Regions from separate parts of the Rossellomorea marisflavi genome, predicted to be linked through region 1. Evidence: riboswitches for the same ligand, from Rfam matches in the RefSeq annotation. Region 1 holds a riboswitch; each other region holds the start of a gene.

Region 1 (7,062 bases):
GAGGACAGCTGTCGTCACGACAGAAGCTGCGACTTGCACGGTGGCGATTTCCACATTGGCTGCAAATCCTGCACTGGCGGCTGCTATGGCCGCCGGCGTTGCAACGGCGTTACCCGCAGTAGACCCTTCAGCAGCTCCTGCGATTGGATTCCACTTCAACGCTTTGAACACGAGGTATCCGGCAGTCCCTGTTATGAATACCGTCATGAGCCCGAGTGCAACACCTGATAATCCGCCTTCCACAATAGCCTTGAAGTTGATTCCCATCCCTAATGCAAAGGCGAAGAACGGAATCAGCATAGAGCTACCGGTATTAAGGAAATCTCTCATTTCTCCATCGAGATTACCCAAGATCATTCCGATGATGATGGGAAGCAGGACCGAAATGAATGCAGTGACAGAGAATAATCCGTCCACAAAGCCCATGGCTCCGAAGATAGAGAGCGCTACCATTGTAAGGAAGGGTCCGTCATTCAACGCAAGTAATGAGTATGCCGCCCTGTCTGTTTTATCTCCGTATTGGCCAACAAGCGCCATATAAAGTCCACCGTTACTATTCGTCATGGAGGCAATGACGGCAATAGGTGCCAACCCCAGCCAAAGTCCATTCTCACCAGCAAACATATAGGCTAACAATCCAACTGCCGCTCCTACTAGCCATTTTACGGATAGCAGCACTGCTCCTTTGCCAAGACTGACCCCTACATTCCTGACGTTGATCTGTGCGCCGGTACATAATAGAAATAATGCGATAAGCGTACCGGCACCGTCTACGAACAATGCCTGTGTGAAGTTCCCGATCCTCAGCAGATCTGGAGCAATGGTGTTGATTGTTGCAGAAAGCAACAAAGGTACAACCATCATCCCGCCTGGGATTCGGTTTAAGGTTGATTTGATCTTCATTTTAACATCCCCTTATGTGTATGTCGTGAATAACCCCTCGGTAAACCGCTTACAATTTACATAATAGAACTTTGTATCTAATTTTGCAACACTAATAATATATTTAATTTTATTTAATCATAACTGTTGCAAAATTAAACAAAAAAGAAGAGCCCCAATGGCTCTTCAATTCTCTTCATTCAGTTTTCTCCACAATGTAGATCGATTAATACCCAGACGCTTTGAAGCACGGGATTGATTCCCGTTTTCCTCAGCCAAAACCGTTTCAATGATCCTTTTTTCGATCTGTCTGAGTGTCCCATCGACTGATGTGGAAGGAATCGATGCTTTTTTGCATGAGAGCAACATTTCTGTTTGTGCTTTTTCTATATAATATCCGTCTGCTTTCTGTGCCAATTCATGGATCGCTTGCTTCAGTTCATGGAGATTCCCGGGCCAATCATATTCCTTCAACAAGGTCATGGCTTCCGGCTTTATCCCTACGGTTTCACTTCCGTTTTGAGCATGTAAGGCCGTTAAGAAATAATGGGCGAAGACCGGGATGTCCTCTTTTCGTCTTGATAATGGGGCTAAGTGGATACTTTGCGTTTCAATCGTTACATCCTGCCCGGCATTTTCCTGGATAAATATGATCTGCACACGATGAGAATAGGATGTCAACAAACTTGTGAATTCTTCCACGTGCTGGCTTTTATCCTGGTTTAGAACCACAATGCTCCCTGCCTGGATGGGCAAAAGGATTTGTTTCAATTCGCTCAAAGCATGTTCATCGAGCAAAGCGGCGTCGATGCTGATTAGAGGAGCAGCATGCCCAAATCGTTGGTGGTGAATGTTTTCTGCCACCGTCGATTTCCCTGTTCCTTTATCACCGATGATGGAGAGTGGCATTGAGCCCAGTCGTGTCAATTGTCTAGCCAGATTCCGTGAATAGAGGCTTTCTCCTATTATTGGAGAGGCCTTCGGTCCAATATCAATCGATATCGGCTTCCTGTCGGATGGGTTCCCTCTGACAAAGCACATCATTCCGGCCTTCGTATCCGTGAGTTTGAAAAGTTGAACCACTAAAAACTGGTTCCCGTGTTCAAGTTTCAACCACTGGTTCTTTCCTGTACTCAACACTTCTTCCAGTGGACGTTTAATGGTTGATTGGGTTAACGCGTTGTCATCAAGGTACGCACGGTAAGCCGCATTTTGCTCATGAATCAGAAGGTCTTTTCCGATTACGGCAGTTGGGTAAGGGAATTCATGGAAAAGCTGATGGAAGATATCGTAATTATGCCTTACCTTTTTGGAAAGCTGGAAAGCACGTCTTCCTTCCTCAATTGCTTGGATCAATGCCTCTTTTCCTGAAGTGATAAGCACTCCATGAAGGCCCATGGATTCGGCAGCTTGCACGGTTACCACATCGCCTATGATGGATTCATAACCGGCTTCCTTGAGGGATTCGAGGAGGGCCTTCACTTCCGTCCTGTTGGCAATGGTCTTTACTTCAATGTCGTATTCAAGGATATTGCATAGAGTTGCGGCCCCTTGTGTAACAGACGCAAATCCGACTAGCGCGACTTTCTTTCCGATGTTTTTAATCAGCGTAAAGACGCGTAGCATATCGTAGCCTGATATTTGAATATGGATCACCGGTAGGGAAGCCACCTGTTCGATTGCCAGTGCCGTGCCTCCGCGACTGATGATGATATCGTACTCCTCCAGCATCGTTTGACGTGCAAAGTCAGCCCCCTCCTCGAGGTTGGCGACAGTGACGTCCATCTTCACGTCTGGAGGGAGGTCAAGCTGCTTGCTGACTTCAGCCATCCCACTATAAGGTGCTATTAAGAGAACTTTCATGTCCGACATACTCCTAATCTGTTGCATATTTAAACACTATTATGTCACACCTGGGTACTGATGTCACGAGGAGGTATCCGCCGGTCACCATCTCTTGAATTGATTACGACCCGCTTTTTTTGCTTCATACAAGGCTTCATCACAACAGGCATAAAGCTCTTCCAAAGTTGAGGTCTTGAAGGTGGTGATGCCTATACTGACTTGATATGGGACGGTGCTCTTGGTTGAGTGGAGAGAAGAAATCAATTGTTCAGTGAAGCGATTTGAGGCCTCTATCCCTTTATCAACAAGCAAGATGGCAAATTCATCTCCACCATATCGTCCAAACAGGTCCTTATCCGTTAATTGACCCTGTATCGTTGTGGTCATATCTTGAAGGACTTGATCCCCTGCCAAGTGACCATATGTATCGTTGATCTGTTTAAAATGATCGACATCAAAGAGAAGGAACGAGTGTTGCATCCCTTTTTTGTTGTGACGAATAAGTTCTTCTGCGCTTCTGGTGAATGCCCGTCTATTCAGTACTCCTGTCAGATCATCCTGATTTGCCAAGATGACGAGTTCCCGGTCGACCTTTTCCTTCATCAAAAGAAGGAAGGCAAGATTCATCAGATTCGATAATACATAAAAAGTTAGCAGGACAACCAATTGAAGGACTCCGGGATTATATAGAGTAAAGGATTGGATGGGGATGAAGAATGAACTGAAGCCCCGGACGATGGAGAAGATGACGCCAACCCCATAAAGCAGACCCACAACCTTCATCAGAAGGGATGAACTCCTGAAACCGACCAGACAAACCGGTGAAAGAAGGATGGCCGTCACGAACGAATAGTAAGCGATGCGGATAGGCTCTGTGCTGCCAAAGATAAATAAGATGGAAAAGCCCATAATCCCGACGATCGTCACATATATATAGATGAGCCTCATCTTAGGACGTAAAAAGCCCTGAAGATTCACTAGCGCTGCAACTTCCAAAGAGGTCCCGGCATATAAGGCGATGTTTGCCAGCCAAATCGACAGTACATCCGGAATATCCCCACGGAACACCATTAGGGAAACGGCCGTGATCTGGAGGCACTTGGCCAAAAAGAATCGATTCAAGGTCGAATCCCTTTTGTGGGTGAATCCGTATGCTCCAACCATGATCAAGGTGAACAAGAAGCCGATAAACAAGACGGCTGTGATGATGGTGGAATTCACGTAGATTTCCATGCCAGCACTCTCCTAACTCGTAAACGTTCAGATGCTTCATTATATCAGACCCAGGACTTTCTATGTGTTTGTCGGTTGTCAGGGATCATAATCTTTCAGAAATCAGGATAAATGACTAGTTCAATGGATTGACAGTTTCCTGGTTTAGTTGTAGACTGTTAGAGAAAATTTAATAAGACCTCGCTATGAATAGTGAGGTAGAGGTGCGAGATTTAACAGTCCTTGACGGAGCTTGAGAAGCGTCGATGTCAGGGAGAAGGAAATGTCGCCGAAGTGGGATCATATTTCTCGGTATGACTTGCTGGGTCTGTAGTTAAGAGCTGCAGGACTGTCTCAATAAACGTCCCGGTTTATTGAGTTGTGCTATCTCATTGGGGAATAGAGAGGACTTATGGGTGACTTCGTATACTACGGCCTGAGTTGATCTCAGGCCGTTTTTTGTTTGTCCAAAAGCATTTACAAAAAACAGGGGGACGAAAAGAATGAAAAAAAGAGTAACGATCTTCGCATTATTGTTGGTTTCGGCACTGGTTATGTTGGCAGGCTGCGGGAAAAGCGGTGCTTCCGGATCTGAAGACAAAGACACTTTCACTGTAGGTCTTGAAGCAGGATATGCACCATTCAACTGGTCTCAAAAAACGGACGCCAATGGAGCAGTTAAAATCAAAGGAAGCAAGGAATATGCCGGCGGGTATGACGTGGAAATGGCGAAAAAGCTTGCAGATAAAATGGGCAAAAAACTCGTCGTTGTGAAAACAGAGTGGGACGGACTCGTTCCTGCCCTGAACTCAGGTAAGATCGACGCCATTGTCGCAGGGATGTCCCCAACGGCTGAGCGAAAAAAAGCCATCGACTTCTCTGATAACTACTACAAGTCCGATCTTGTCATGGTCGTGAAAAAAGGCGGTAAATATGAAGGAGCCAAGTCGATCCAAGACTTCAAAGGGGCTAAGGTGACTGCCCAATTGAATACGTTCCACTACTCTGTGATCGATCAGATCAAAGGGGTTTCCAAAGAAACGGCAATGGATAACTTCCCTGCCATGAGGGTTGCCCTTCAATCAGGCATCATCGATGGATATGTATCGGAACGTCCGGAAGCAGTGAGTGCTTCGACAGCCAATGACGACTTTGCCATGGTTGAATTCAATGACGGGTTCAAAACGTCAGAAGATGATACGGCCATAGCAGTAGGAGTGGAAAAAGGAAGCGACCTGACGGAAGAAATCAATAAAGCATTGAAGGATATTTCAGAAGACGAACGTACGGAAATTATGGATCAGGCCATCAAGAATCAGCCTGCAGAGCAGTAATCATGTTGCTGGTCAGGCAATATGAAGAAGGAGGAGAACAATGAGCTTAGAGTGGGTCATCAGAATTATTACAGACAACTGGGCCATGTTCTTGCGAGGAGCGGGTGTGACCCTGTTGATTGCCTTTGTCGGTACCGTGATCGGTGCCGCCATCGGCCTGTTGGCAGGTGTCATCCGGACCATCCCAGTCCCTGAAAGCGGACCGAAGAAGGTCATCCTTAAAGTAGTGAACATCGTACTATCCATCTACATCGAATTCTTCCGGGGCACGCCGATGATTGTACAGGCAATGGTCATCTATTACGGTTCGGCCATGGCCTTCGGGTTCGATATGAACGTCATGGTAGCGGCTTTCATCGTCGTCTCCATCAATACGGGTGCCTATATGGCCGAAATCGTCCGCGGTGGGATCATCTCCATCGATAAAGGACAATTCGAGGCTGCCCAGGCCATCGGGATGAACCATGTGCAGACGATGTGGAACGTCGTCATGCCGCAGGTCGTCCGTAATATTCTTCCGGCAACGGGAAATCATTTTATCATCAATATCAAAGATACATCCGTCCTGAATGTCATCTCTGTATCGGAGCTGTACTTCCTGACCAAATCCGTGGCAGGGAACAACTTCCGTTACTTCGAATCATTCTTCGTCGCATGTATGATCTACTTCGTCATGACATTCGCCGTGACCAAGATCCTCCGTCACTTCGAGAAGAAGCTCGACGGACCGGACAGCTACACAATGGTAGATGCGAAAGCCAAATAAGGAGAAGGAGGAAGCCCTGTGGAAAACGTCATAGACATCCAGCATTTGAACAAATCCTTCGGCACCCATGAAGTGCTCAAGGACATCGACTTTTCAGTGAGAAAAGGGGAAGTGGTGAGCATCATCGGTTCCTCTGGTTCCGGTAAATCCACCCTTCTCCGCTGCATCAATCTATTGGAAAAACCGAGCGGCGGACAGATCATCTACAACGGGGAGAACATCCTCGACAGCAAGCACGATATCTTCGCATACCGCCAAAACCTGGGCATGGTATTCCAGCAGTTCAACCTGTTCAACAACCACAACGTCTTGAAGAACTGCGTCGTTGGCCAAGTCAAGGTGCTGAAGCGCTCCAAAGAGGAAGCGGAGAAAGTTGCTTTGAAATACTTGGACGTCGTTGGCATGAGCCAATATGTCAACGCCAGCCCGAAACAGCTCTCAGGGGGCCAGAAGCAGCGTGTCGCCATCGCGCGCGCCCTTTCCATGGAGCCGGATGTCATGCTCTTTGATGAGCCGACATCCGCACTCGATCCTGAGATGGTCGGTGAAGTATTAAGGGTCATGAAGGAGCTAGCCGAATCCGGCCTCACCATGCTCATCGTGACGCACGAAATGGAATTCGCCAAGGAAGTATCCGACCGCGTCGTCTTCATGGACAAAGGCGTCATCGCCGAAGAAGGCCCGCCGGAACAGATCTTCAACCATCCGAAGCAGGAGCGTACGAGGGAGTTCTTGAAGCGAACGTTGAAACAACTCAGCTGATTCATAAAGTTCAACTGAAAAGCCGAATTCTCTTTTTTATAGGGAGTTCGGTTTTTTGCTACCCGGAGGAACATCGAGCCTCCTACATTACTCTCCTTCCGCTTTCCTGAATGGAAACCTTCAATTAATAAGAAAGAAGCGCGGGGATGAGAATCCCGGCGCTTCTTATCAGTTATGAATAATCTTAAAATCCTTGAACGGATAGTAGATCAAGTTCGTTTTCCCTACGATCTGATCCATCGGGATGGCTCCGATCATGCG
Region 2 (7,062 bases), 910 kb from region 1:
GGCGTGGGGAGTTCCGGATACGGTCCCCCAGGGACAGCAGGAAAATTCCCTCCCCATCTTCATTATGGTATGTACAAAGACAATGGAATCACAGAGTGGTCCTTCGACCCGTACCCTCACCTGAAAATGTGGGAGCGACAGGATCGGGCAAAGGAAGAATAAAAAAAGCAGACAAGGGAGATCATCCCATCGTCTGCTTTTTCCTTATGCCTGCTTCTGCTTTTTCGAACTGATGACGGCATTGGCTATGCTCGCTACAAGTCCGCCCCAAATGATTACGATACCAACGATCATGCTGATGATAGCTGCTGTACCCATTAGCTTACCTCCTTGTATGTGGTGTCAGCTTCTGTTTTGGAGCTCCAACGCTTGACGGTAAAGAGGAATCCAAGTACAAGGGCAAAGGCTGCCACAGCCCATCCGCTTAAGTTGATGAACATATCTGGATACCCTTCATAGTTTCCGTTTTCAGTGTCAAATTGTTTCAGAAGATTGATTTTGAACAAACCAAACATCATGAAACCGAGGACAACCGGTGTGATGACTCCTAGACAAACCTTCCACCAGGCTCCCAGACGGATATCAGAGATTTCATTGGCATGCGCTTGAAGCGGGTTGAGCTTGCGCAAGAACCAAACGACCACGATGACTTCGATCAATCCGACGAATGCCACTCCGAATTGATTGATGAAGTAGTCAGCTACGTCGAGGAAGAGTAATCCTCCCTGCGTTGCGAATAGGATCGAAACCAAAGCCGAAAGTCCGCCTCCGAACAGAACGGCTTTCTTTCTGGAAAGTCCGAATTTCTCTGAGACTGCTGCCACATAGGTCTCGGTTATCGAGATCAGGGAGGTCAATCCTGCCAGGACAAGTGAGGCGAAGAATAGGAATCCGAACAAGCCATTCAACGCAGGGAAGGAATTGATGATCTGCGGGAATACGACGAATGCAAGCCCCACTCCTCCGCTAACGACTTCCTGAACCGATACCCCTTGAGACTGGGCCATGAAGCCCAATGCTGCGAAAACCCCGATCCCTGCCAGCAATTCAAAGCTGGAGTTCCCGAAACCGGTAATGAATGCGTTATTGGTGATATCCGATTTTTTCGGAAGATAACTTGAGTACGTAATCATGATGGCGAAAGCAATAGATAGACTGAAGAAAATTTGTCCATACGCTGCCACCCACACGCTAGGATCGGCGATTTTCGAGAAATCTGGTTTGAAGAAGGCATCCAGGCCTTCCAGAGCTCCAGGAAGAGTGACGGCTCTGATCACAATGATTAAGAATAAAATGACAAGTGCCGGAATGAAGATCTTGTTCGCCACTTCAATTCCCTTTTTGACTCCACGGAAGAGGATACCGAGGGCAACCACCCATACAATGACCAGTGGAATGAATACGCCAGGGACGATGCTTCCCGTCTGCCCTGCACTCACATCCAGTTTCAAGTATTCCCCGAACAAGAAACCTTCTGTATCATCTCCCCAGCCAAGATTGAAGGAGAATACACTGTACGACATGGCCCAGGCGATGATGACTGAGTAGTAGGTCGAGATGACAAACGCAATGGCAACCTGCCACCAGCCAAGCCATTCAAGCTTGCGGTTCATCCTGAAATAAGAAAGAGGAGCTGAGCCACGATATTTATGCCCGATCGTGAATTCCAGGATCAAAAGCGGAATCCCCGCCGTTAAGAGAGCGAATAGATACGGGATGAAGAATGCTCCTCCTCCATTTTCATAGGCGACCGCCGGAAAGCGCCAGATATTCCCTAGTCCAATGGCGGATCCGACAGCCGCCATAATAAAGCCTGCACGGGTGCCGAACTGACTGCGATTTTCCATCTTATTTCCCCCTGTGTCATTCCAATCATATAAGATTGAAATTTTTATATTTTCTGAACATTAAATCTAAAGACAGTATAGCTAGTTCTAGGACAATTGTCAAAGAGATTTTTCATAATTCAGATACATTACAGGAGAATGCATTACTAATTCCCCACACCTCTTTCCCCATATAAAGATGCGCTTGCGGAGAACTGTTGATAACTCATCATTCCCGAATTAAAAAAGAAGCCGGGATGAATTCCCGGCTTCTTGCTAATGCTGTTCTGCCACTGTTTCTGATTTCTTGCCGACCAGGAACGATACTCCAACAACGAGCACGATGACCGTCAACAGCCCGAGCCACGTGTTCTCGGTGAATCCAAGGACAAGATAGCCGACAGCGGCTGCACCCGCTGCAATGAGGGCATATGGCAGCTGGGTGAGGACGTGGTCGATGTGATTGCTCCCTGCCCCGGTGGAGGAAAGAATGGTGGTGTCTGAAATCGGAGAACAGTGGTCTCCGAATACCGCTCCAGCAAGGACAGCAGCCATTGATGGAAGCAGGATCGTAATATCCGTGTTGGCCGCAATCTCTCCAGCAATCGGGAGTAGCAACCCGAAGGATCCCCAAGAAGTTCCCGTTGAAAAGGCCATGAATCCAGCCACAACGAACAGGATGAACGGCAGGGCCGCAACAGGTATGTTCGATTGTTCAACGAGACCTGCAAGATACTTTCCTGTCTCCAATTCTCCGATCAGCGTAACGATCGTCCAAGCGAAGAACAAAATGTAAACGGCTGGCAACATCGACTTAACCCCTTCAATGATCCCTTTACCGAGCGCACTCCCTTCCACGCCTTTCATGCTCACCTGTCTGAGGAAGAAGAGCAGGGAAACGATGAATCCGACGATCCCTCCGAGAATCAGAGAAAGCGTTACATCGGTGTTCTCGAACACTTTGAGAAGGTCGAAAGATCCCACCGCACGGTATCCAGTCCAAAGCATGGCCCCGACTGTCCCTACGACAAGAGCGACGATGGGCCAGACAAGGTCACCTACTGTTCCCCTAGGACTGACGGGAAGCTCATTTTTAAGCTCTCCAGGGATTTCTTTTGATGCATCATACAGCTCTCCAGTCTGGATTGCTTTCACTTCATGCTCCCGCATTTTGCCAAAGTCGATACCCCTGATGGCAATCAACAATACGAAAAGGATCGTGGCCCAAACGTAGAAGTTCATGGGAACAACTTGCACGAAGGCTGAAAATGCCGAGATGTCGGTTACATTATGGGCAGCCAGGATCGTTCCCATGATCCCGATGATGTACGCCCCCCAGCTTGAAACCGGTGAAACAACACAGATTGGGGCTGAGGTAGAATCAATGATATAGGCAAGTTTTGCCCTTGAAATGTTGTGACGGTCCGTGACAGGACGTGCCACCTGACCGACCGCAAGTGCATTGAAATAATCATCGATGAAGATGATGATACCGAGTACGGCAGCAAGGAGTTGTGCACCCCTGCGGGTCTTCACGCGCTTGATGGCCCATTCACCGAAGGCACGGCTTCCGCCCGTGATATTGATGAATGCCGTGATGATACCAAGCAGAAGCAGGAAAAGAATGATGAAGATATTCCCCTTATTCCATTCTCCATCTGCGTAAAGATTTCCGATGAATCCATCCCATACGAGGGAGAGCGTTTCACCGATCGAAAAATTAGCTATTAAAAGTGCGGATGCCACAATCCCTACACCGAGGGATAATAGTACCCTCCGCGTCAATACGACCATCAAGATGGCCAAGAGTGGCGGGATTAATGAATAAATGGTGTTTTCCATGATTTCCTCCTATGAATTGATAGGGGGGAATGCTGAAACATGATAGAAGGCAAACAAAAAAGGCAATGATAGAGATACTATCATTACCTTGTCAGTAACGTCAGTGCTCCATCACGATCTGTAGCTCCCCATTATAGAGTGCCTCTATAATGACAGTGTCATCCTTTTTCAAGATGACCCCAGCATCCATGCATTCGACATGCATGACTACTTCGGCAAAAGTTCCCTTTCATCTGTTCTCTCTGTTGTCATCCTCAAACAGCTTACTAATGAACCCTGCGCCTCTACCCCATCGGATTGACGATGTGGTTGCTTATAAAATTTTCTATACAACTATATCAAACTGCCGGGTCTTTGACAATGAATATTCCCCATTGGAAATATTTTAAACCTATCACGCAAAAAAGACCCCCACTAGTGAGAGGTCATGTACGGGAAGGAATCCCGACTTCAAAATCCGGATCAAAGCCTGTGATGATCACATCAAATTCCTTGCTTAAATCGATTTCATAAGGGGATTCCAGCCGTTCTCCCCCTTCTTCGACGATCCGGACAACAGGGCGGTCGGTCACCCCTTGATTCTGCTCGGCCACGATGGCTTTCCGATCATCATTCAGCTCGATGATCATTCCATTCGGATAGATGGCCACGGAGCGCCTGAAGGCTTCAATGACCTCCCTGTCGAACAAGGTCCCCGCTCCTGCATAAAGGATCTCGAGGGCCTGATGGGGAAGCATGGCATCCCGGTATACCCGATTGGAGGTCATGGCATCAAAGACGTCAGCGACCGCGATGATCTTGGCGAATGGATGGATATCTTCTTCCTTGATCCCCCGGGGATACCCGGATCCGTCTAATCTCTCATGATGCTGATACGCACAGTGCGCTACCAGGATGGATACTGAATGGAGGCCGCGGAGAATTTCGAATCCCCTCTCGGAGTGAAGTTTGATTTCAGCAAATTCCGCTTCCGTCAGTCTGCCCGGCTTCATGAGGATTTCCTCAGATATGCACATCTTGCCGATATCATGAAGAATCGCTCCCACCCCGAGCTGTTCCAGCTGCTTTTGGGGAAGATTCAGCTTGAGGCCGATCGAAAGGGTATAAAGTGTCACATTGAACGAATGATGAAAGATATAAGAATCATAGGAGAAGACATCTGTCAGGATCGTCAGAAGGTCATTGTTCTCCTTGACTTCCTGCAGGACGACTCCGATGATGCCAGTCATTTGCCTGGCACTCTCCTCAAACAGCACGCTTTTCGGGATGCTCGATTGCTTGACCTGACTGAATGCCTTCTCGATGCTTTTGATCGTCTCCTGTCTCACTTTCTTTGAAACGGTCTCTTTGACCTCAATTCCATGGGAAAGAGAATCTTCGATATAAACATATTGGATATTCAACTCTAACAGCCGCTGAATCATGCGATCCGTGAGCGGCACGCGATCATGAATCAGCATCTTCCCTCTCATGTTATAGACCGGTGAACCTAGAACCATGCCGGATCTGATGGACCTTGTAGAAATGAGCATCATACTAATCTCCTATATATCCCCTTCATTTTTCGACAAAATTTACTAATATGTCCATTATAAAGGAAACCTGTAATTCTGCAAGGTATAATTACCTATTGCAAGGGATTATTCATAGAAGAATGGCAAATCGGTTCCATCAATTCTTCATTTTGCCTAGTTTCCACCCAAGCACATCCCGTAAGAATTCAGGCATGAAATATTTCTTGGGTTTTGTTTTAAGGGATGGGAAGAAGTGACCGAATGTAAACATATCCGGCAGAGCCACCTTGTAGCTCTCATGTGGGTCAAGACGTGCTCCCCCCACCAACAGATCACCTTCAGTAAAGCTGATATTGGTGTAGACGAATTGCCCGAGTACCCTACCCCTGAATCCCAGACCTTTCACTTCAAGGGCTGGCCATGATTCATTAAGGGTAAGCATGATGACCTCCTTGAGTTCTTCTCCAGTGAGCGTGATCAGACACGGATTGATAGGGTGAGGCAATATATGATGGAGGTCTCTCTTAGTGACTGGCCCTTTTTGCAGACCTTCCATGAGGAGTCCTGCATTCACGAGAGAACAATCGGCATCCGTCCACTCCATGAGTGCCTCACTGAGAAGGAGCGGTAGCGGCGACGGAGCATACCAGTCGACGGAGAGCCCTGTTTTCAGATCAGCAATTTCTTCCTCCAGTAATGCTTGCCCCTCTAGTACCCACCTTCGCTCCTCATTCGGCTCACCCCCGGTCTCAGGAAGATCTTCATACGCATAGAGACCAGCTTTCCCTGAGAGGATCTCCTTACTAGAAGAATCGACTTCGATCACCATATGACCGACGAAGTTGCCGTACTTGCCTGCTGCACCGAGAAGGGTGTTGTTGACTTTTTTCCCTTCTTGAAGGATGTGATGGGTGTGGGCCCCAAGAATGACATCCACTTCAGGGAACTCCGCTCCTATCACTTCGTCATCACGAATGCCCAGATGGGATAAAAGAATAAGCACGTCCACTTTTGGCCTCAGTTCATCCAGCAGCTTCCGCAACTCAGCGATCGGCTCGGTGACGGTCCAACCCAGTGCCTGATAAAAAGGATAGAAAGGCGCCGTTAAACCGAGTACCCCGATCTTCACGTCCCCTTTTGTCCGGTATATGTGATAAGGGGTTGCCCAATCCGGCATACCCATGGATTCGTCAAAGAGGTTTCCAAGTATGATCGGAAATCCCGCATCATCATACAGTTGATTCAGTTCTTCATGATCAAGGGTGATGCCTTCGTTGTTCCCGATGGTGACTCCGTCGTACCCTGCTTCGTTCAGGAATTTGACGTTTCCCTTCCCCAGGGTGGCCTCTGTGAGGGGGTGTGAGCGATCGACATGATCGCCTACATCGAATACAAAGACCTCTTCTCCTTCGCTCTCATGCAGCAGTCGCCTGTCCTTCATGAGGTCCCGGATTCTCGACCAGTGTTCAAAATGACTATGCAAATCATTGGTGTGGTATATATGGATCGTTTCTTTCAATTAAGCTCACTCCTGTAAGGCATTGCCTTTTTCTACATGTGCATCAGAACAGATCCAGCTGCTTCGGTGCAAGGCCGCTGTACCGTATTCCAAGGTGTTCAATCATCTGTTTGGCATTATCCGCTGCGTCCCCGCCTGAATTATTATTGAAAAGGATATACAGATCCTTTGATTCTTGCTCAAGCTTCCTTATATGGGGAATCCACTCTTCAAGTTCGGACTGATTATAACGATAGAGATAACGGACCTCCCGCCAATTGTCCTTCCCCGTATGATTCCAGCCATACACATTTCGCCCGTGAAACCGGATGAGCGTGGCATCTCCGTTCGTTGCTTCGACCACTCTTGGGACAGAACCTTC
Region 3 (7,062 bases), 1.2 Mb from region 1:
TTCAGGCTGTCGAACATCCTGCTGCGGTCCACCTGCAGGTCGCGGACGACCGGGAAGGTGCGCATAGGCTCAAGACGGATCGGCTGCTCGAGCTGATCGATCAAGGCCGTACAGGATTGTCTCGGTTTCCCGTTGATGACCATGGAGCAGGCTCCACATACTTCCTCAAGGCAGTTCATATCCCAGTTGATCGGTGTCGTGCCTTCCCCTTTCGCATTGACCGGGTTACGACGGATCTCCATCAAAGCGGAGATCACGTTCATATTCGGGCGATAATCAAGGGAGAATTCTTCTTGATAAGGGGCGGCATCCGGGCCTTCCTGACGGGTGATGACAAAACGGATCTTTTTCTCAGCCATTAGTTAGAACCCCCTTTTTTCTTAGAATAGTCACGTTTACGCGGTTGGATCAACGATGTATCCACTTCTTCGTAATGGAATTCCGGCGCATTGGCGGAAGCATTGAACTTCGCCATGGTCGTCTTGAGGAAATCCTCATCATTACGGTCAGGGAATTCCGGCTTGTAGTGGGCACCGCGGCTTTCATTCCGGTTCAGTGCACCGATGGTGATGACGCGTGCAAGCTGTAGCATGTTCCAAAGCTGACGCGTGAACATGGCACCCTGATTGCTCCACTTCGCCGTGTCATTGATATTGATTTTTTTATAGCGCTCCATGAGCTCTACGATTTTCTTATCAGTTTCCACAAGCTTGTCATTGTGACGGACCACGGTCACGTTATCTGTCATCCACTCGCCAAGCTCTTTGTGGATCACGTACGCGTTTTCGGTTCCGTCCATGCTCATGATCTCGTTCCATTTCTCTTGCTCCTGTTTCACATGGCGCTCGAATACGGATGCAGGTACGGTTTCGACTGAGCTTTCAAGCCCCTCGATGTACTTGATTGCATTCGGTCCGGCCACCATACCGCCATAGATCGCGGAAAGGAGGGAGTTGGCTCCAAGTCGGTTCCCACCATGCTGGGAGTAATCACACTCACCGGCAGCGAACAGTCCAGGGATATTCGTCATCTGATCGTAATCGACCCACAGGCCGCCCATTGAATAGTGGACCGCAGGGAAGATCTTCATCGGCACTTTGCGTGGATCATCACCCATGAACTTCTCATAGATTTCGATGATGCCGCCGAGCTTGATGTCGAGTTCCTTGGAATCCTTATGGGAAAGATCAAGATACACCATGTTCTCCCCGTTGATGCCGAGCTTCTGGTTCACGCACACGTCGAAGATTTCACGCGTTGCGATATCACGTGGTACGAGGTTTCCGTAAGCCGGGTATTTCTCTTCGAGGAAGTACCAAGGCTTTCCGTCTTTGTACGTCCAGACGCGTCCGCCTTCCCCACGTGCCGATTCACTCATGAGGCGCAGCTTATCGTCCCCTGGAATCGCTGTCGGATGGATCTGGATGAACTCACCGTTCGCATAATACGCACCCTGCTGATAGACGATGGAAGCAGCGGATCCTGTATTGATGACGGAGTTCGTTGATTTTCCGAAGATGATGCCGGGTCCTCCCGTTGCCATGATGACGGCATCGGCCGGGAATGACTGGATCTCCATCGTTTGAAGGTTCTGGGCGACGATTCCGCGTGCCTTCCCTTCGTCATCGATGATGACACCGAGGAATTCCCATCCTTCATATTTATTCACGAGCCCTGCCACTTCATGGCGGCGAACCTGCTCGTCCAATGCGTACAATAACTGTTGACCGGTTGTTGCACCGGCAAACGCAGTACGGTGATGCTGTGTTCCACCAAAGCGACGGAAGTCAAGCAAGCCTTCCGGTGTCCGGTTGAACATGACGCCCATACGGTCCAAAAGGTGGATGATGCCTGGTGCTGCTTCGGTCATGGCCTTGACTGGCGGCTGATTTGCCAGGAAGTCGCCTCCATAGACCGTATCATCGAAATGTTCCCAAGGAGAATCCCCTTCTCCTTTTGTATTGACCGCTCCGTTTATGCCACCCTGTGCGCAAACGGAGTGGGAGCGTTTAACTGGCACCAATGAAAATAGATCGACCGGTGCGCCTTTTTCTGCTGCTTTGATGGTGGCCATCAGACCGGCTAAGCCACCACCGACTACGATGATTTTCCCTTTACTCATCGTCCTTCACTCCTTTTCCTACCAAACTTCAGAGCACTTGCATGATCTATTGAATGTGTTCCTTATACGATAAAAGCAAAGATGGCGCGCATGCCCACGATGGAAAGCGCAAGGAAGATCCCGATTGTCACGTATGTAGCGATGCGCTGCGAACGCGGTGTGACCGTGATTCCCCAGCTGACGCAGAATGACCATAGGCCATTGGCGAAGTGGAAGATCGTAGACAGGACACCCAGCACGTAGAATGCGACCATGAACGGGTTGGAGAATATCTCCTCCATCATTTGGAAGTTCACTTCCGCGCCGAAGAATGCAGCGACACGTGTCTGCCAGATATGCCATGTGACGAAGATGAACGTGATGACGCCGGATACACGTTGAAGAAGGAACATCCAGTTACGGAAGAATCCGAATCTGCTGGCGTTATTCTTGGACGTGAACGCAATGTAGATTCCATAGATCGCATGGAAATACAATGGAAGGAAAATGATGAAGATCTCCAGGAAATAGCGGAAAGGTAGACTTTCCATGAAATGTGCTGCCTGATTGAACGATTCTTCCCCGCCAGTGGCAAAATGGTTCACCACTAAATGTTGCGTTAAGAATAATCCAACCGGAATCACACCTAGTAATGAATGAAGCCTGCGAAAATTAAACTCTCGATTTCCAGCCATGATTTACCCCCCTTAATCATAAAATATGAATCTTCCAACTAATCTCCGCATAAAAATTAGATTTTTATTCATATTTTATATTGTAACAATTATGTGACACATCCATTTTACTCCCATGGAGTGACAGCGTCAAGAAAACGTATACATAAATTCGACAATATCGGAAAAATAATTTAGTCCCGCATTTGTCACAAAATCGTAAGAAAATTCAATCAAAACAAACAGGATTTGTTATAGCGCCAAAATATCCCATGCCCACTTTTTTTCGAGTATGGGATGATTAATTTCCCTCTCATGTATATAATAGTTTTATAGAAAGAGGGGATATATTTGGAACAGAAAAAAGAAGAAGTCGTAGAGTCCCAGTCCGTTCCCGTCTTCGGATATGAACTGATACGCGATCTGCTGCTACCCGATATCCTCGGGAAACACACACCCGATATTCTGTACTGGGGCGGTAAACAGCTTGCAAGGAAATTCCCCCTTCCATCCAATGATGAACTGATTTCATTCTTCCGTGAAGCCGGATGGGGAGATCTCGCCATCGTTGAGCAGAAGAAGAACGAAATCACGTTCGAACTCAGCGGGGAATTCGTCAAGCGCCGCAATTCATTGAAATCGGATGCCTCCTTCAAATTGGAAACGGGCTTTCTTGCCGAATTTGTCCAAATGCAGTACAAATTCGTCACCGAAGCGACTGATGAACTACATAAGCGAAACCAGACCGTCAAGATCACGGCCGTCTGGGATGACAAAGACAGGGTCGAATGACCACAGAAGGCAGGCCCGCTCCCATGAGGAGCGGGCCTGCTTTTTGATGATCACAGGGTGATTTCTTCCACTTTCACTTCATCAAGATGGAAAGAGGAATGCAGCACCTGTGCCGCTTTATTCATAAGATCTTCATCCACGACGACGGAGACTTTGATTTCAGATGTACTCACCATCTTGATGGTGATCCCGTTATCTGCCAGTACTTCGAACATCTCTGCTGCGACACCCGGATTCGAGATCATGCCTGAGCCGACGATGGATACCTTCGACAGTCCCCCTTCATATTCCACATGGGTGAAGCCAAGGGATTCTTTATGCTGTTCGAGGACCTCGAGGGTCTCTTCAAGATCATGTCCTTTGATGGAGAACGACAGATTGGTCGTATTCTGTTCTGTTTGACTTTGAATGATGATATCAACATTCAGGTGATGCTCCGCTAGCGTGGTGAAGATCGAAGATAGCCCCTTCAACGCATTATTCAGACCGAAGACCGTCACCCTTGTGATTTCATTCTCGAACGCTACGCCGCGTACAACTAGATTTTGTTCCATGCTTGCTTCCTCCTCAATATAAGTACCTTCGATCCTCTCGATGCTTGAACGGACTTCCAATGGAATCTGATAGTTTTTGGCAAATTCCACGGCCCTCGGATGGAGGACGCCCGCCCCAAGATTGGCAAGCTCCAGCATTTCGTCATAGGAGATGCTGGAAAGCTTCCTTGCTGCTTTTATATAACGGGGATCGGATGTGTAGACCCCGTCTACGTCTGTGTAAATGTCACAGCGTTCCGCCTTCAGGGCTGCTGCGATGGCGACGGCCGTCGTATCGGATCCGCCGCGGCCAAGGGTGGTGATCTCACCTGATGCAGTCATTCCCTGGAATCCGGCCACGATGACGACCTTCCCTTCATTCAGATGGGATGCCAATTTTTCCGTGTGGATATTGGTGATCCTGGCATTGCTGTGGATGGATTCCGTCTCGATCCCGGCCTGCCAGCCCGTAAACGAAATCGCGTCCTGGCCGACCTGGATGAGGGCCATCGTCAAGAGTGAGATGGTCACCTGCTCTCCTGTAGACAGAAGCATATCCATTTCACGTTTGCTCGGCTGCGAGCAGATTTCCTTTGCCATGCCTACAAGGGCATCCGTCGTTTTTCCCATTGCGGAAACGACGACGACGACGTCATTCCCCTTTTCCTTCTCTTCCACCACACGTGAAGCCACATGCTGAATCCGTTCCACTGATCCCACCGAAGTTCCGCCAAATTTCTGAACGATTATACCCAATGCTTCTCCCTCTTTCTTCTTGATTGGATGCGGAGCACCCTGATGGATTAGAGCTACTATCTGATTCCGGCTTTTGGCATCCCCATGCCGGGGACACCGTCATGCAGCAGGTATAAAAAAAAGCAATGAGACGAAGCATCTCATTGCTTTTTGAACACTGCATACGAACAAAAAAGGTTCAGTCGGCATTGTGAGATAGCTCTCCAAGATGAATCATCTTGACAATCCTGCATCTATTAAATGCAGAACCAGCGCAGCCGATATGAGTGCGGCTTCACTTCGGCGGTCCTCCCCTTTCCAGTCACATCTCCAGGGCTCATACCCTTCCGTGAACTGTACTATTGAAGTCCGCACCTCTATCACCACTTAAAAAGTGATAATGTTTTTAATTTTTGTTCATTATAGCACAATCATTTTTGGGTATCAACATCCTTTTCCCCATTATCATGAAGTTTTTCATGAAGTTCCATAGCGACTCGCTCCGGGATCCCAAGTTCCCTGAACTCTTCCAAGGTTGCTTCTTTCATCCGTTTCATCGATCCAAAATGCTTCAACAGCTGTTTTTTACGCTTCGGACCGATTCCGTCGATATCATCCAGCATGGATTGGAACGCACTTTTCCCCCTGAGCTGGCGATGGAAGGTGATGGCGAACCGGTGGACTTCATCCTGTATGCGCTGAAGCAAATAAAATTCCTGACTCCGTTTCTCTAATGGGATGATCTGGAGGGGATTCCCGTACAGCAGTTCCGAGGTCTGATGCTTATCGTCCTTTGCCAAACCGCCCAGAGGCACATCGAGACCCAATTCGTTCTCCAACACTTCCCGGGCCGCTTCGATCTGCCCCTTTCCTCCATCGATGACAATCAGGTCGGGGAGGGGCAGTCCTTCCTTCAGCACCCTTGCATACCTTCTCCGGATCACTTCCCTCATGGATTCATAATCATCCGGTCCGGTGACGGTCTTGATTTTGTACTTTCGGTATTCCTTTTTTGCGGGCTTCCCGTCTAGGAACACGATCATGGCCGAAACGGGATCCGATCCCTGGATATTGGAGTTATCGAATGCCTCGATACGGAACGGAGTATAAATGCCCATCTGTTCCCCGAGTCTTTCCACCGCTTTGATCGTACGGTCTTCATCCCGTTCGATCAGGGCGAACTTCTCGTTCAATGCCTGCTTGGCATTTTTCTCAGCAAGGCGCACCAGTTCCTTCTTCTTTCCGCGCTTCGGTTGGACGGTCCTCACGTCAAGGAGTTTCTCCACGAGTTCCACATCGATTCCTTCCGGGAGGAAAATCTCCTTCGGTTTGAAGTGATTGGACTTGGAATAAAACTGTCCAATGAAGGTCAGGAACTCATCCTCCGGTTCATTATAGATCGGGAACAGGGAAACATCCCGTTCGATGAGCTTCCCTTGCCGTACGAAGAATACCTGGACGCACATCCATCCTTTGTCGATGCCGTAGCCGAACACATCGCGATCGGTGAAGTCCGTCATGGTCATCTTTTGTTTTTCCATCGTTGCCTCGATATGCTGGATCTGATCACGGAATTCCATGGCACGCTCGAATTCCATCTTTTCAGATGCTTCCTGCATCTTTACGGAGAGCTGCTCCTTGATTTCCTTATACCCGCCATTCAGGAAACGGGCGATTTCATCCGTCATCTCGCGGTAGGTTTCATTATTCACTTCCTTGATGCACGGTGCCAGGCATTGTCCCATATGGTAGTACAGGCATGCACGGTCCGGCAGCGTGGTACATTTCCGAAGTGGATACAGACGGTCGAGCAGTTTTTTCGTTTCGTTCGCGGCTCCAGCGTTCGGATACGGACCGAAGTACCGTCCCTTGCCGCGCTGTACCTTGCGGGTGGTAATGAGCCTAGGGTGACGCTCGTTGGTCAGCTTGATGAACGGATAGCTTTTATCATCTTTGAGCATGACGTTGTATTTCGGGTCATACTTCTTGATCAGGTTCATTTCGAGCACGAGTGCTTCAAGGTCTGATGAAGTCATGATGTATTCAAAGTCCTCGATTTCACCGACGAGGCGCTGGGTTTTCGCATCATGGGACCCGGTGAAGTAGGACCGAACCCGATTCTTCAGCACTTTGGCTTTTCCTACGTAGATGATCGTCCCTTGACGATCTTTCATGAGGTAGCAGCCGGGCTGATCGGGCAAGAGGGCCAATTTATTTGAAATCATTG

Evidence for each region. Region 1 has a riboswitch for lysine ahead of K6T23_RS21680 (transporter substrate-binding domain-containing protein). Riboswitches for the same ligand answer to the same signal wherever they lie in the genome.
Region 2: it holds a riboswitch for lysine, as region 1 does, so the genes downstream of both, K6T23_RS17280 (Na+/H+ antiporter NhaC family protein) here and K6T23_RS21680 (transporter substrate-binding domain-containing protein) in region 1, are expected to answer to the same signal.
Region 3: it holds a riboswitch for lysine, as region 1 does, so the genes downstream of both, K6T23_RS15620 (aspartate kinase) here and K6T23_RS21680 (transporter substrate-binding domain-containing protein) in region 1, are expected to answer to the same signal.

What each region holds. Positions count from the first base shown of each region.
Region 1 covers NZ_CP081870.1:4,212,189-4,219,250, reverse strand. Annotated here, with positions in the region: gene K6T23_RS21695 (2-keto-3-deoxygluconate permease) at 1-903, opposite strand, end outside; gene K6T23_RS21690 (sigma-54-dependent transcriptional regulator) at 1,069-2,745, opposite strand; gene K6T23_RS21685 (GGDEF domain-containing protein) at 2,830-3,960, opposite strand; lysine riboswitch at 4,151-4,334, shown strand; gene K6T23_RS21680 (transporter substrate-binding domain-containing protein) at 4,443-5,273, shown strand; gene K6T23_RS21675 (amino acid ABC transporter permease) at 5,314-6,039, shown strand; gene K6T23_RS21670 (amino acid ABC transporter ATP-binding protein) at 6,058-6,801, shown strand; gene lepB (signal peptidase I) at 6,970-7,062, opposite strand, start outside.
Region 2 covers NZ_CP081870.1:3,298,770-3,305,831, forward strand. Annotated here, with positions in the region: gene K6T23_RS17265 (M23 family metallopeptidase) at 1-162, shown strand, start outside; gene K6T23_RS17270 (methionine/alanine import family NSS transporter small subunit) at 205-318, opposite strand; gene K6T23_RS17275 (sodium-dependent transporter) at 318-1,847, opposite strand; gene K6T23_RS17280 (Na+/H+ antiporter NhaC family protein) at 2,103-3,668, opposite strand; lysine riboswitch at 3,782-3,963, opposite strand; gene K6T23_RS17285 (HD-GYP domain-containing protein) at 4,094-5,203, opposite strand; gene K6T23_RS17290 (bifunctional metallophosphatase/5'-nucleotidase) at 5,340-6,701, opposite strand; gene K6T23_RS17295 (DUF72 domain-containing protein) at 6,745-7,062, opposite strand, start outside.
Region 3 covers NZ_CP081870.1:2,974,184-2,981,245, forward strand. Annotated here, with positions in the region: gene sdhB (succinate dehydrogenase iron-sulfur subunit) at 1-359, opposite strand, end outside; gene sdhA (succinate dehydrogenase flavoprotein subunit) at 359-2,122, opposite strand; gene K6T23_RS15610 (succinate dehydrogenase cytochrome b558 subunit) at 2,185-2,796, opposite strand; gene K6T23_RS15615 (YslB family protein) at 3,127-3,567, shown strand; gene K6T23_RS15620 (aspartate kinase) at 3,618-4,856, opposite strand; lysine riboswitch at 5,045-5,223, opposite strand; gene uvrC (excinuclease ABC subunit UvrC) at 5,267-7,062, opposite strand, start outside.